3 regions of the Ensifer sp. 1H6 genome follow, and region 1 is predicted to be linked to each of the others. Evidence: riboswitches for the same ligand, from Rfam matches in the RefSeq annotation. Region 1 holds a riboswitch; each other region holds the start of a gene.
The links. A riboswitch is a leader RNA that binds a small molecule or an ion and turns the genes downstream of it on or off. The one in region 1 is predicted to bind thiamine pyrophosphate.
Positions count from the first base shown of each region.

Region 2: linked by a shared signal. The riboswitch ahead of thiC (phosphomethylpyrimidine synthase ThiC) and the one ahead of thiO (glycine oxidase ThiO) in region 1 are both predicted to bind thiamine pyrophosphate.
Region 3: linked by a shared signal. The riboswitch ahead of BKP54_RS21370 (ABC transporter permease) and the one ahead of thiO (glycine oxidase ThiO) in region 1 are both predicted to bind thiamine pyrophosphate.

Region 1 covers NZ_MOAI01000031.1:51,455-55,580, forward strand. The annotation lists gene BKP54_RS28080 (hypothetical protein) at 1-142, shown strand, start outside; TPP riboswitch at 1,076-1,207, shown strand; gene thiO (glycine oxidase ThiO) at 1,430-2,425, shown strand; gene thiS (sulfur carrier protein ThiS) at 2,415-2,612, shown strand; gene BKP54_RS28100 (thiazole synthase) at 2,615-3,388, shown strand; gene BKP54_RS28105 (thiamine phosphate synthase) at 3,385-4,002, shown strand.
Region 2 covers NZ_MOAI01000009.1:165,795-169,920, reverse strand. The annotation lists gene BKP54_RS13235 (sensor histidine kinase) at 1-71, shown strand, start outside; gene BKP54_RS13230 (sigma-54 dependent transcriptional regulator) at 75-1,436, shown strand; TPP riboswitch at 1,614-1,745, shown strand; partial or broken gene thiC (phosphomethylpyrimidine synthase ThiC) at 1,840-3,662, shown strand; gene BKP54_RS13220 (Zn-dependent hydrolase) at 3,929-4,126, opposite strand, start outside.
Region 3 covers NZ_MOAI01000019.1:8,038-12,163, reverse strand. The annotation lists gene rfbD (dTDP-4-dehydrorhamnose reductase) at 1-310, shown strand, start outside; partial or broken gene BKP54_RS35665 (transposase) at 562-698, shown strand; TPP riboswitch at 1,115-1,217, shown strand; gene BKP54_RS21370 (ABC transporter permease) at 1,359-2,102, shown strand; gene BKP54_RS21365 (ABC transporter substrate-binding protein) at 2,140-3,084, shown strand; gene BKP54_RS21360 (hydroxyethylthiazole kinase) at 3,081-3,821, shown strand; gene thiE (thiamine phosphate synthase) at 3,808-4,126, shown strand, end outside.

The DNA of each region.
Region 1 (4,126 bases):
CGCAAAATTCCTGATGGATGAATTTAGGTTCGGCAATACGGATGAGTTGGCGTTAACAGAGTGCGGTCGCTGGTTCTGTAGGCGGGCGAGCCCAACACGTCGAATTCAGAGCGAACAGCAACCGACCAGTATGCTGCACTAGGCGATGTGTTGCTCAACACCGCAGAGTGACGCGCTGCCCCACTCTCGGCCCTCGACTGGGATCACACTACGCCAGGCATACTCCGGTCAGCGTGGCCGCGCAACGGCCACGCCGTCATCGAGATGCCCCAGAGACAGCTGAAAATATTCCGCATCCGAGGCCCGATCCGATATGCATGTGCTCGTTAATTCAGCGCCGGCGTCGGTCCCCAGACCTCGCGATAGAATCGGAAGTCGGCACGTTCATGTCCGTGCTGCGAGCAGCAGGCGACGGGACTTATCGAGACCAAACATGTCGCCATAGCGATCGAGCGCGACCATGACGGAGGTGAAGTTGCTTGCATTGACCGCCCTTTCGCGGCCGAGCGAATTTTCTGCACAGATATGGCGCCATTCGGATTCCTTTTTATTGGATGCTGGCCATTTTCCGACCGGGCTTGCACCGTGAACCACTCAAAACGGGGGACTCTCATGGCTCCAGGACGAGGAGAAATGGTCGAACTGCATGAACGCCGTGGCTCTCATCGCCTCGGGCGCGCCCGCGCAGGCGGACACGACGGTGTGCTTGGGAAATGTGTGTATTGTCACTTCCAGGGACGGCACCAACCATGAAAGGTCTCTGAGCGACATCAATGAAGAAGCGAGAAAGGAATCGCTTGAGAACATTCGAGACCATTGATTGTTGTGTGGCAGACGATGCCTCCACTTGCCTGAGAGCAAAACTCACGCTGCAGCGCCTTTTCTACTAAACGCATGCTCCTTGATGCCTTCCCGCCGCTAGACGAGCGCGAGGCCCGCCGCATTGATGCGCCGGCTCATGTTGCTCCTCTCGGCGCGATACGCGTTGAGTCTAAGGTATGTGGATGACGCTTTAGCCCCGTTGGGAATAAACTAACAACGCTTGACAAAGCACGGCATTGGCCGTTCAACTCGGTTCATTCACCAGGGGAGTCCCGACAAGGGGCTGAGATATTGCTGGGCGGATCGGCTCTTTCGACCGCAGCGCAATGACCCGTTGAACCTGATCCAGTTCATGCTGGCGTAGGGACGGTGGGAACGACGGCAGTTGCGACAGCTCCTTTGCGATCGCGTGGACGTGTCTCTATCTTTCCAGCGCCAAGATCTGGGTCTCCAAACGTCAAGGTTGGAGCCGACCAATGGTTTTTTCAGATGTCGTACACGAGCCAAACCGCGGACATAGACGGCAACATCGACGCCCGTTAGCGGTGCGGCGCATGGATGAATGGCCCTACAGCTCCGGCCAGGTAACAGCTCGAACGGCTGCCAAATGAGGCAGGTGCTGATCAACGGAGCGGGTGTCATCGGCCTTGTCACCGCATACGAACTGGCGCGACGCGGCATTGAGGTCGACGTCTTCGAACGTTCAAAACGGATTGGCGCCGGCGCATCCTGGTTTGCGGGCGGCATGCTGGCGCCCTGGTGTGAGCGCGAAAGTGCCGACGAGAAAGTCGAACGCGTCGGCGCGACAGCCATCGAGTGGTGGAAGACGGCGCTGCCCGACAAGGTCGTGCAAGAGGGGACACTTGTCGTCGCCGCCGCGCGCGATACACGCGAGCTCGATCGCTTCGCGGCGCGAACCAAAGGGCACAGATGGCTTGATGCAGACCAGATAGCCGAACTGGAACCCGATCTCGCCGGCCGTTTTTCTCGTGCACTCCACTTCCCGAGGGAAGCGCATCTCGATCCGAGAGAGGCGCTGCCTTCACTCCATGACACATTAATGGCCATGGGGGTGCGTTTTCATTTCGGCCAGGCGACCGATGCCACCGTCGATCGCCGTGTCGATTCGCATATTGACTGCACAGGCCCTGCCAGGCTCCCGGATGACGCGGCACTGCGGGGCGTGCGTGGCGAGATGCTCTATCTGCGCACCGGCGACATTCAACTGTCGCGTCCAGTGCGCTTCCTGCATCCTCGACACCCCATCTATGTCGTTCCACGCCGCCAGGGCGTCTTCATGGTCGGGGCAACAATGATAGAGAGCGAATTGTCCGGTCCTATCACTGCACGGTCGCTGATGGAGCTCTTAAACGCAGCCTACGCCCTGCACCCGGCCTTCGGCGAAGCGCAGATCACCGAAACCGGAACTGGCATTCGCCCCGCCTACCCCGACAATCTGCCAAGGATCACGAAAAGCGGTTCGATCTATTCCGTGAACGGTATGTATCGGCATGGTTTCCTGCTCTCGCCGGCTCTTGCGCACGACGTTGCCGAACTTCTGCTCAACCCGGACCACAGATCGGAGTTCTATGATGAACCTTAACGTCAATGGCGAAGAGCACGAGGTCGCCTGCTCGACGCTCGCCGAACTGATGGCTGCACTCGACTATGAAGGAAGCTGGCTGGCGACCGCTGTCAACGGCGAACTCGTTCACGCGGCCGACCGCGATCGATGGCGCTTAGGCGATCATGATCGCATCGAAATTCTCTCGCCGATGAAAGGTGGCTGAACATGCTGCAAGTCTACGACACGGAAATCACCTCTCGACTGCTTCTGGGAACAGCGGGCTATCCATCTCCAGCCGTGCTTTCGGACGCCGTGCGGGCTTCAGGGACACAAATCATCACGGTCTCGTTGAGGAGAGAGACGGCCGGCGGCAAAGCGGGAGGTGCGTTTTTCGAACTGATCCGCGAGCTCGGGACGAAAATACTGCCGAACACCGCCGGCTGCCACACCACCAAGGAGGCGGTGCTCACTGCCAAGATGGCGCGCGAGGTTTTCAAGACGAACTGGATCAAGCTCGAAGTGATCGGCAATCACGACACATTGCAGCCGGATGTGTTCTCGCTGGTCGAAGCCGCACGGATCCTTTCGAACGAAGGCTTCGAGGTCTTTCCCTATACAACCGACGATCTGGTTGTCGCCGAGCGCCTGCTGGAAGCTGGCTGCCGCGTGTTGATGCCCTGGTGCGCTCCGATCGGCAGTGCCATGGGGCCGCAAAATCCGTCCGCCTTGCGGTCGATGCGCGCGCATTTCCCGGACGTGCCTCTGATTGTCGATGCGGGCATCGGCCGCCCTTCGCATGCAACGACAGTGATGGAGCTCGGTTTCGATGCCGTGCTCCTGAATACCGCGGTGGCCGGCGCGGGAAATCCGGCCGTGATGGCATCGGGTTTTGCCAAGGCGATCGAGGCCGGTCGGCTGGCTTTTGAAGCCGGCATGCTCGAACCGCGAGACCTGGCAGTCCCCTCCACCCCGGTGATCGGAAAGGCAGTCTTCTCATGAAGCTCGATCCCTTCTACCTCATTGTCGACAGCGCGAATTGGGTCGAACGCCTCGTTCCAATTGGAGTGAGGCTGGTCCAGCTTCGCATCAAGGAAAGACCCGATAGCGAGGTTCGTAGCGATATCCGCATCGCCAGAACCATATGCGACAGACACGGCTGCCAACTTGTCGTCAACGACCATTGGCGCATCGCGATCGACGAAGGCTGCGATTTCGTTCATCTCGGTCAGGAAGATCTGGCGCAAGCTGACGTGGCCGCCATTCGTCGGGCCGGACTGAAGCTCGGCATCAGCACACATGACGAGGCCGAACTCGATATGGCGCTGTCAGTCGCGCCCGACTATGTCGCGCTGGGCCCGGTCTATCCGACCATTCTCAAGAAGATGAAGTGGGAGCCGCAGGGGCTTGCCCGCCTCACCACTTGGAAGAAGAAAATCGGATCGACCCCGCTGGTTGCGATCGGTGGACTGAACCTTGAACGTATCGATGGCGTTCTCACACATGGCGCGGAGTGTGCCGCGGTCGTGACCGACATTACACGTAGCCAGGATCCCGAGGGCAGAACAAGGCAATGGATCGCTGCGACGTCACGGTGGCGCATTGCGCCAGCTTGAACGAGATCTTCGTTTCCCAGCCGGCGACCACGGCCGAGCACCGTCCCCAGATGAGCCTCACCCTCAGAAAAGCCGCAACAACGGAAAATCGGCCGAATATAGATGCCTAGAAGAGCCTCGCGAG
Region 2 (4,126 bases), on a different contig from region 1:
ATGGCGGCGACATCGAGGTCAAGACCAGCCCTGAGGGCACCGTCTTCACCGTGCGTTTGAAGAGGGCCTGAGCGATGCAGCAATCCGTATGCCTCGTCGACGACGACAGCGAACTCAGGCGGGCGATGAAGCAGACGCTGGAGCTTGCCGGCCTCGCGGTCTCCGCCTTTCCCGGCGCGGCGGAAGCGCTCGCAATCCTCAACCCGGATTTTAGCGGGATCGTCATCAGCGATATCCGCATGCCCGGGATCGACGGCCTCACGCTGTTTCGCCGGATCGCCGATTTCGACCCCGACCTGCCCGTCATTCTGGTCACCGGCCACGGCGATATCCCGATGGCCGTTCAGGCCATTAAGGACGGCGTCTATGATTTCATCCCGAAACCCTTTGCCGCCGACCGTCTGGTGCAGAGCGCACGCCGCGCCTTGGAAAAACGCCGGCTGGTGATGGAAAACCGCGCGCTGAAACGCGCAGCCGAAGTCGCCGGTGAGAGCCTGCCGCTGATTGGCCAGACACCGGTCATGGAACGGCTGCGCCAGACCTTGCGGCATATCGCCGACACCGACGTGGATGTGCTTGTTGCCGGCGAAACCGGCAGCGGCAAGGAGGTGGTGGCGACGCTGCTGCACAATTGGAGCCGGCGCCGCAACGGCAACTTCGTGGCGCTGAACTGCGGCGCACTGCCGGAAACGGTAATCGAGAGCGAGCTTTTCGGCCACGAGCCCGGCGCCTTCACCGGTGCACTGAAGAAGCGCGTCGGCCGTATCGAGCATGCGAGCGGCGGCACGCTTTTCCTCGATGAGATCGAGGCGATGCCGCCGGCAACGCAGGTCAAGATGCTGCGAGTGCTTGAAGCCCGTGAGATCACGCCGCTTGGCACCAATATCGTGCGCCCCGTCGATATTCGGGTCATCGCCGCGGCCAAGATCGACCTCGGCGACCCGGCCCAGCGGGGCGATTTTCGCGAGGATCTCTATTTCCGGCTGAACGTCGTCACCCTGTCGATCCCGCCGCTGCGCGAACGCCGGGACGATATCCCCCTTCTCTTCTCGCATTTCCTGACGCGGGCAGCCGAGCGTTTCAAGCGCGACGTGCCGACGCTTTCGCTGGCCGTCAGCCACTATCTGAGGTCTCATTCCTGGCCGGGCAATGTGCGCGAGCTCTCGCACTTCGCCGAGCGCGTCGCCCTTGGCGTCGAAGGTTCGCTCGGCCAACCGATTGCCGCCGCGCCGACCAGTGCCGGCCTGCCCGAGCGGATCGAGCGCTACGAGGCGGAAATTCTGAAAGAAGCGCTGCGGGCGCAGCACGGCGACGTCAAGGCGACGATCGAAGCGCTCGGCATTCCGCGCAAGACCTTCTATGACAAGCTGCAGCGGCACGGCATCAACCGTGCGGATTATGCCGATCGCCGGGGATCAGAGAAGTCCGGCCGCTAGCGCATTTCCAGGAAAAGTGCGGAGCGGTTTTCCGTCAGGAAATGCGTAAAAACGAAAAGAACGAGCGTGCCCGCGGCTTCGTCTCATCCGGAAACGCTCTACCGGGCAATCAACAGGCCTGACACGCAACCTTCGGATTAACGCTTGACGGCGCATCCGGATCGATGGCTATCTCTAGGCATTCACCAGGGGGGTCCCGTCAAGGGGCTGAGATACTGCTGGGCGGATCGGCTTTGCCGACCGAGGCGCAGTGACCCGTTGAACCTGATCCAGTTCATACTGGCGTAGGGACGGTGCAGACATTGACGCCACGATTCCGTCATTCGCGCGGAATTTCAGGCAAACATGTCTTTTCCTTCCGGCTTCAGAACTGGGTCTCCAACCGCAAACTTGGAGCCTCATCATGAATATTGCCACCAAACCCGCAGAACTCTCGGTCACAAAAGGCCCGCTTCCCGCCTCGAAAAAGGTCTACAAGCCAGGCACGATCCATCCCGACATCCGCGTTCCCATGCGCGAAATCACCCTGCACCCGACGTCGGCGAGCCGCCGGTCACCGTCTACGACGCCTCCGGTCCCTACACCGTAGAAGATGCCAACATCCGCATCGAGGATGGATTGCCAAGACCGCGCCGCGACTGGATCATCGCTCGCGGCGATGTCGAAGCCTATGACGGGCGCGACGTGCGGCCGGAAGACAACGGCTTTGCCTCCGGCGACCGGCTGACGCCGACCTTTCCCCTCCGTCACGCGCCGCTGCGCGCAACCGGCCGGCGCGCGGTGACGCAGCTTGCCTATGCGCGGGCCGGCATCATCACGCCCGAGATGGAGTTCGTCGCCATCCGCGAGAACCTTGGCCGCGACGCTGCACGCGCCGCGCTACGCGACGGCGAAAGCTTTGGCGCCCATATCCCCGATCACGTCACGCCCGAATTCGTCCGCCAGGAGATTGCCAGCGGCCGCGCCGTGCTGCCGGCCAACATCAACCACCCAGAATCCGAACCGATGATCATCGGCCGGAATTTCCTGGTGAAGATCAATGCCAATATCGGCAACTCCGCCGTCACTTCGTCGATGGCCGAGGAAGTGGAGAAGATGGTCTGGGCCACTCGCTGGGGCGCCGATACGGTGATGGACCTTTCGACCGGCCGCAACATCCACAACATCCGCGAATGGATCATCCGCAACTCGCCCGTGCCGATCGGCACCGTGCCGCTCTACCAGGCGCTGGAAAAGGTCAACGGCATCGCCGAGGATCTCACATGGGAAGTCTATCGCGATACGCTGATCGAGCAGGCGGAACAGGGGGTCGATTACTTCACCATCCATGCCGGTGTCCGGCTGCACTATATCCCGCTGACCGTCGACCGGGTCACCGGCATCGTCTCGCGCGGCGGCTCGATCATGGCGAAATGGTGCCTGCACCACCACAAGGAGAGCTTTCTCTACGAGCACTTCGAAGAGATCTGCGACATCTGCCGCGCCTATGACGTCTCGTTTTCGCTCGGCGACGGCCTGCGTCCGGGCTCGATCGCCGATGCCAATGACGCGGCGCAATTTGCCGAACTGGAAACGCTGGGCGAGCTGACGAAGATCGCCTGGGCGAAAGACTGCCAGGTGATGATCGAGGGCCCCGGCCACGTGCCGATGCACAAGATCAAGGAAAACATGGACAAGCAGCTCGCTGTCTGTGGGGAGGCGCCGTTCTATACGCTTGGGCCCCTGACGACCGACATCGCCCCCGGCTACGACCACATCACCTCGGGCATCGGTGCCGCGATGATCGGCTGGTTCGGAACGGCCATGCTCTGCTATGTGACACCGAAGGAACATCTGGGGCTTCCCGACCGCAACGACGTCAAGGTGGGCGTCATCACCTACAAGATCGCGGCCCATGCCGCCGATCTCGCCAAGGGGCACCCGGCGGCCCGCACCCGCGACGACGCCCTGTCGCGCGCCCGCTTCGAGTTCCGCTGGGAGGACCAGTTCAACCTGTCGCTCGATCCGGAAACCGCCCGCTCCTTCCACGACGAAACCTTGCCGAAGGAGGCGCACAAGGTCGCGCATTTTTGCTCCATGTGCGGGCCGAAATTCTGCTCGATGCGGATCTCGCACGACATCCGCGCCGAGGCGCAGAAGGAAGGTTTTCAAGCGATGGCGGCCAAGTATCGTGAGGGTGGCGACCTCTATATGCCGGTCGACAGCGAGGCAGACGTTCGGGGATAACGACCACGCCAGAAGGGGCGGCGACCCCGCCCCTTCTGGCGCCCGGCGGGCTCCGGCACTCTTTACGCAATGGCCCATCTCTTCGTCATGCTCGGGCTCGACCCGAGCATCCACATTGGAGGCAGCCGGCTTGTCGATACGAGGCTGACACAGAGGTGCCGGCTGGATGCTCGGGTCAAGCCCGAGCATGACGGTGTGAGAGGAATTGCTGCCGCATCAGCATCTTGATCGCTCCAAGGAGGTCGCACCCGGCCCCTTCCGGCGCCCTAAGGGCTACCTGCAAGCCGGACGGCGACGTCGAGCAGGACATTGGCACCGGCGACGAGGTCTGCCGGATCCGTGTGTTCGCGCGGATTGTGGCTGATCCCGTCGCGGCTCGGCACGAAGATCATCGCCGCCGGCGCGATGCGCGCGATCATCTGGGCGTCGTGGCCGGCGCCGGAGGTCATCCGCCGGCTCTTCAG
Region 3 (4,126 bases), on a different contig from region 1:
ATTGATCGAGGATACGAGTGCGCCTGTTGGAACCTATTGTTTCGTTAACGCCGGCGACGCGACTTGGTACGATTTTGCGCGTGAGATATTCCAGCAGCGCAAACGCGCCGGATACTCAATTCCGACTTTGGAGGCAATTGGAACAAGTGAATACCCTACGCCGGCACGGCGCCCTGCGAACTCTCGACTTTCATCTGACAAGTTGAAGCGTGACTTCTCGGTGGAGCCGCGCCATTGGCCCGTAGCATTAAAACAGGTGCTAGAGTCTCTTTCCAGTGGAACCCTCCGAAACAACGATCAATGCAGCTAGGACTCCATCTACGATCGATCCAGTCCACGCACTAGGGTTGCAGCCTCTACCGCGTCTAAGCAGCTTTGTGAAGTTCATCGATTTAGATCTGTCGTGAGATCTTTCGACACTTCGGGGGTAGGAATACTCAGATCGACTGTTGGAGCCGCGATGATCCCGGTTCCAAGCGGTGTGAAGGCCTGGGCTGGCGACCGCGATACCGACATGAAAAGCATGGCGGGGATCACCGAGACGCTGGAAGTGATTGCTACGGCCGCAATTGCCTCACCAACAATGCCGCCGAACGGCCGCTGTGCGGCTTTACCTCGGCAGGAAGTCATGGCTCTTCGCTGGCTCCGACCGTGGTGCCGATCGCGCAGCCTTCTTGGCGACGCTGATCATGACGGCCTTATACCGCGCGCGGCATAAGGCCGTCATGATCAGCGTCGAACTAAGCCGAGCACCTCTTCCAACCTTCCAACCTACCCGTTGAGACGCGCTTCTCTCGCCGTTTCGGTTGGAGACGTGTCATTGATACTCGGCATAGTTCTCGTGCTCGGATGGCAAGCCCGTGGTCTGAAGCAGAAGATGCGAGATTTACCGAAGAAGTCGCCCGCCTTGCCTACGATTTAAGGCAGGAAATCGCCCCCGATTTATGAAATCATCAACAAACATTGGCCCATCTATTGAATCCTGTTGAAGGAACGCAGCAGTACACATCAGCACGACTAGAGTAAAGCTGCTTGGATCGGGTACAACTACCTGTAGTTCTCGCCGGATGGATATAGTCCAGTTGACACCAATTGGGTTTCTCCCATAAACTCAAAGCATTCCGAGGGGAGCACTTCACAGTGCTGAGATGGCGGTGAGCCGGACCCTTGAACCTGATCCGGGTCATGCCGGCGTAGGAACGGGAAAAGAGCCAGTTTCGGCAAACTAATCGCGTCTTCGCTCTCACCTGGATCTCCGTGATGTTTTGTCTGGAGATCGATCGATGCTGTCTTTTGCCAAGTTGCCGCCGGATGGCGGGTTTGCGGTTTGCCCGGGTCGCTGCGTCGGCTGACCGGCGATGCGCGTGTCTTTCACATTTGTTCGTAGCCTTGTTGTGCTTGCTGTCCTCTGGCAAGGGGCGGTCGTCGTCTTTGCGCTGCCGCGCTATCTGTTACCAACACCGATCGAGGTACTGGCCGTCTTTGCGCGACAGCCAGAATTTCTGCTTGAGCAGAGCTTGGTGACGATCGTCGAAATGCTGGCCGGGCTCGCGGTAGGCACGGCGTTCGGCGTTGCGACGGCAATCGGGCTGGCGGCTTTTCCGCGGTTCGGAAAGCTCGTCTGGCCTTTTGTGCTCGTCCTTCAGGCCTTTCCCGTTTTCGTCATCGCACCTTTGCTGGTGCTGTGGTTCGGCTTCGGTATGGTTTCGAAGATCGTGATGGCGGCGATCATTATCTTCTTTCCCGTCGTTTCCGCATTCTCGGACGGTCTACGCCGTACCGACGCGCAGATCCTCGATGCCGTGGCGCTCACCAAGGCGAGCCACTGGCAGGCGCTGATGCTCGTGCGACTGCCGCTGGCATTGCCGGGGCTCGTCACGGGCCTGCGCGTGGCGGCTCCCTTGGCGCCGCTGGGCGCTGTCGTCGGCGAATGGGTCGGCGCCTCGGCCGGCCTCGGCTTCGTTATCGTCCAGGCAAATGCCCGCATGCAGACCGATGTCGTCTTCGCTGCGATGGCCATTCTTGCTGTGCTTGCCGTTGCCCTCAGGCTGCTCGTCGATGAGGCAACCCGTCCACTCGCGCACTGGGAGCGGGAAACCTGAATTTCTGAGATCAATTGGGAGAGTTCATAACATCATGATCCGCAAATCTCTGCTTTCCGCCAGCCTCGCGCTCGGCGTCGCCCTTTCAGCCGGTTCGGCAACTGCCGCTGAAAAACTGACGGTGATGCTGGAGTGGTTCGTCAATCCCGACCATGCGCCGATCGTTGTCGCCAAAGAACTCGGTCTGTTCGAAAAGGCTGGGCTCGAGGTCCAACTCGTACCACCCGCCGACCCATCAAGCGTTCCGCGTCTCGTCGCTGCGGGGCAGGCGGATATCGGCGTGCACTACCAGCCGAACCTTTACCTCGATCAAGCCGCGGGCCTGCCGCTTGTTCGCATTGGCACTCTGGTCGAGACGCCGCTCAACACCGTCACCGTCCTTGACGACGGTCCGATCCGGAGCCTTGCCGATCTGAAGGGCAAGAAGATCGGCTTTTCCGTCTCCGGTTTCGAGGATGCGATGCTCGGCCGAATGCTCGCCTCGGCCGGTCTCAAGAAAGAAGACGTCGAGCTCGTCAACGTCAACTTCGCCCTGTCTCCGTCGCTAATCGCCGGTAAAGTCGATGCAACGATCGGCGGCTTCCGGAATTTTGAACTGACGCAGATGCGTATCGAGGGGCATGAGGGCCGGTCCTTCTTCCCAGAAGAGCATGGCGTGCCTGTTTATGACGAGCTCGTGTTCGTCACCGACAAGGCAAAGGTTGCCGACAAGCGCTTGCCGCCCTTCCTCGCCGCGGTGGAGCAGGGGGCGATCTTTCTCACCAATCATCCGGATGAAGCCTGGAAGCTGTTTGTCAAGGCCTACCCGAACCTGGATGACGAACTCAACCGCAGCGCTTTCACGGACACGCTGCCGCGCTTCGCCAAAAGGCCGGCGGCGCTCGATCGCGGTCGATACGAGCGGTTTGGGGCGTTTCTCGCCGAAAGCGGGTTGATCGGCAAGGCACCTGCTGTCGACGATATCGCGGTGGAAATCCGATGACAGGTACATCGGACTTCGTCGAAAATGCTGCTGCATCGCTGACGCTTGTGCGGCAGCGCCGCCCCCGCGTGCATTGCCTGATGAACACGGTGGTGCAGAAGTTCGTAGCCGATGGGTTAGCGGCTCTGGGTGCGATCCCCTCGATGACATCCTCGCCGGAAGAGGTCGAGGCTTTTACCCGGCGAGCCGATGCGCTCGTCGTCAATCTTGGCACGCTTGATGACGAGCGGCGCGCGGCGATCCGTCTGGCAACCGCTGTCGCGCGCGATGCCGACAAGCCGTGGATCATCGATCCCGTACATTGCGACTATTCCCCGTCGCGGCTCGCCTTCGCCCGTGAACTCATCGCGTCCGAACCTTCCGTTGTTCGCGGCAACGCCAGCGAGATGGACCTTTTCGGGGAGGTCAATGGCGCGCTGAAGATCAAGACCGGGGCAGTCGATGAACTCACACTGGATCTACATACGATCCGGGTTGAGAACGGCCACCCCCTCATGGCGCAGGTCACGGGTACCGGGTGCCTCTCCGGCGCCTTGATCGCAGCTTTCATGGCCGTCGAGCCGGATCGCCTGAAGGCCGCCACGGGTGCACTGCTGACGAGCGGCATCGCCGCCGAAATCGCTGCGGAACGATCGAGCGGCCCCGGCACATTCGAGGCTGCCTTCCGCGATGCGCTCGCAGCGCTCCGCTCCCAGCATATCATTGCCAACGCCAGGATTTCCCATGCCGAAGGTTGATTATCGCCTGAATGCCCTTGTCGACGCGCGTCTTGGGGACAAAGCGAGTTTGGCAGATCTCGCGCGTGTCACCGCGCTCAATGGCGCGACGCTGATCCAGTATCGCGACAAGACGAGCTCGACACGGGAAATGATCGAACAGGCCCGGGCGATCGGCGCTGCTCTTTCAGACACCGGAGTGCCCTTCGTCGTCAATGACCGCACCGATGTGGCGCTCGGATCGGGCGCTGATGGCGTCCATCTCGGTCGGGACGACATGGACGCAGCCACGGCGCGCTCGATCATGGGCGATACCGCGATCATCG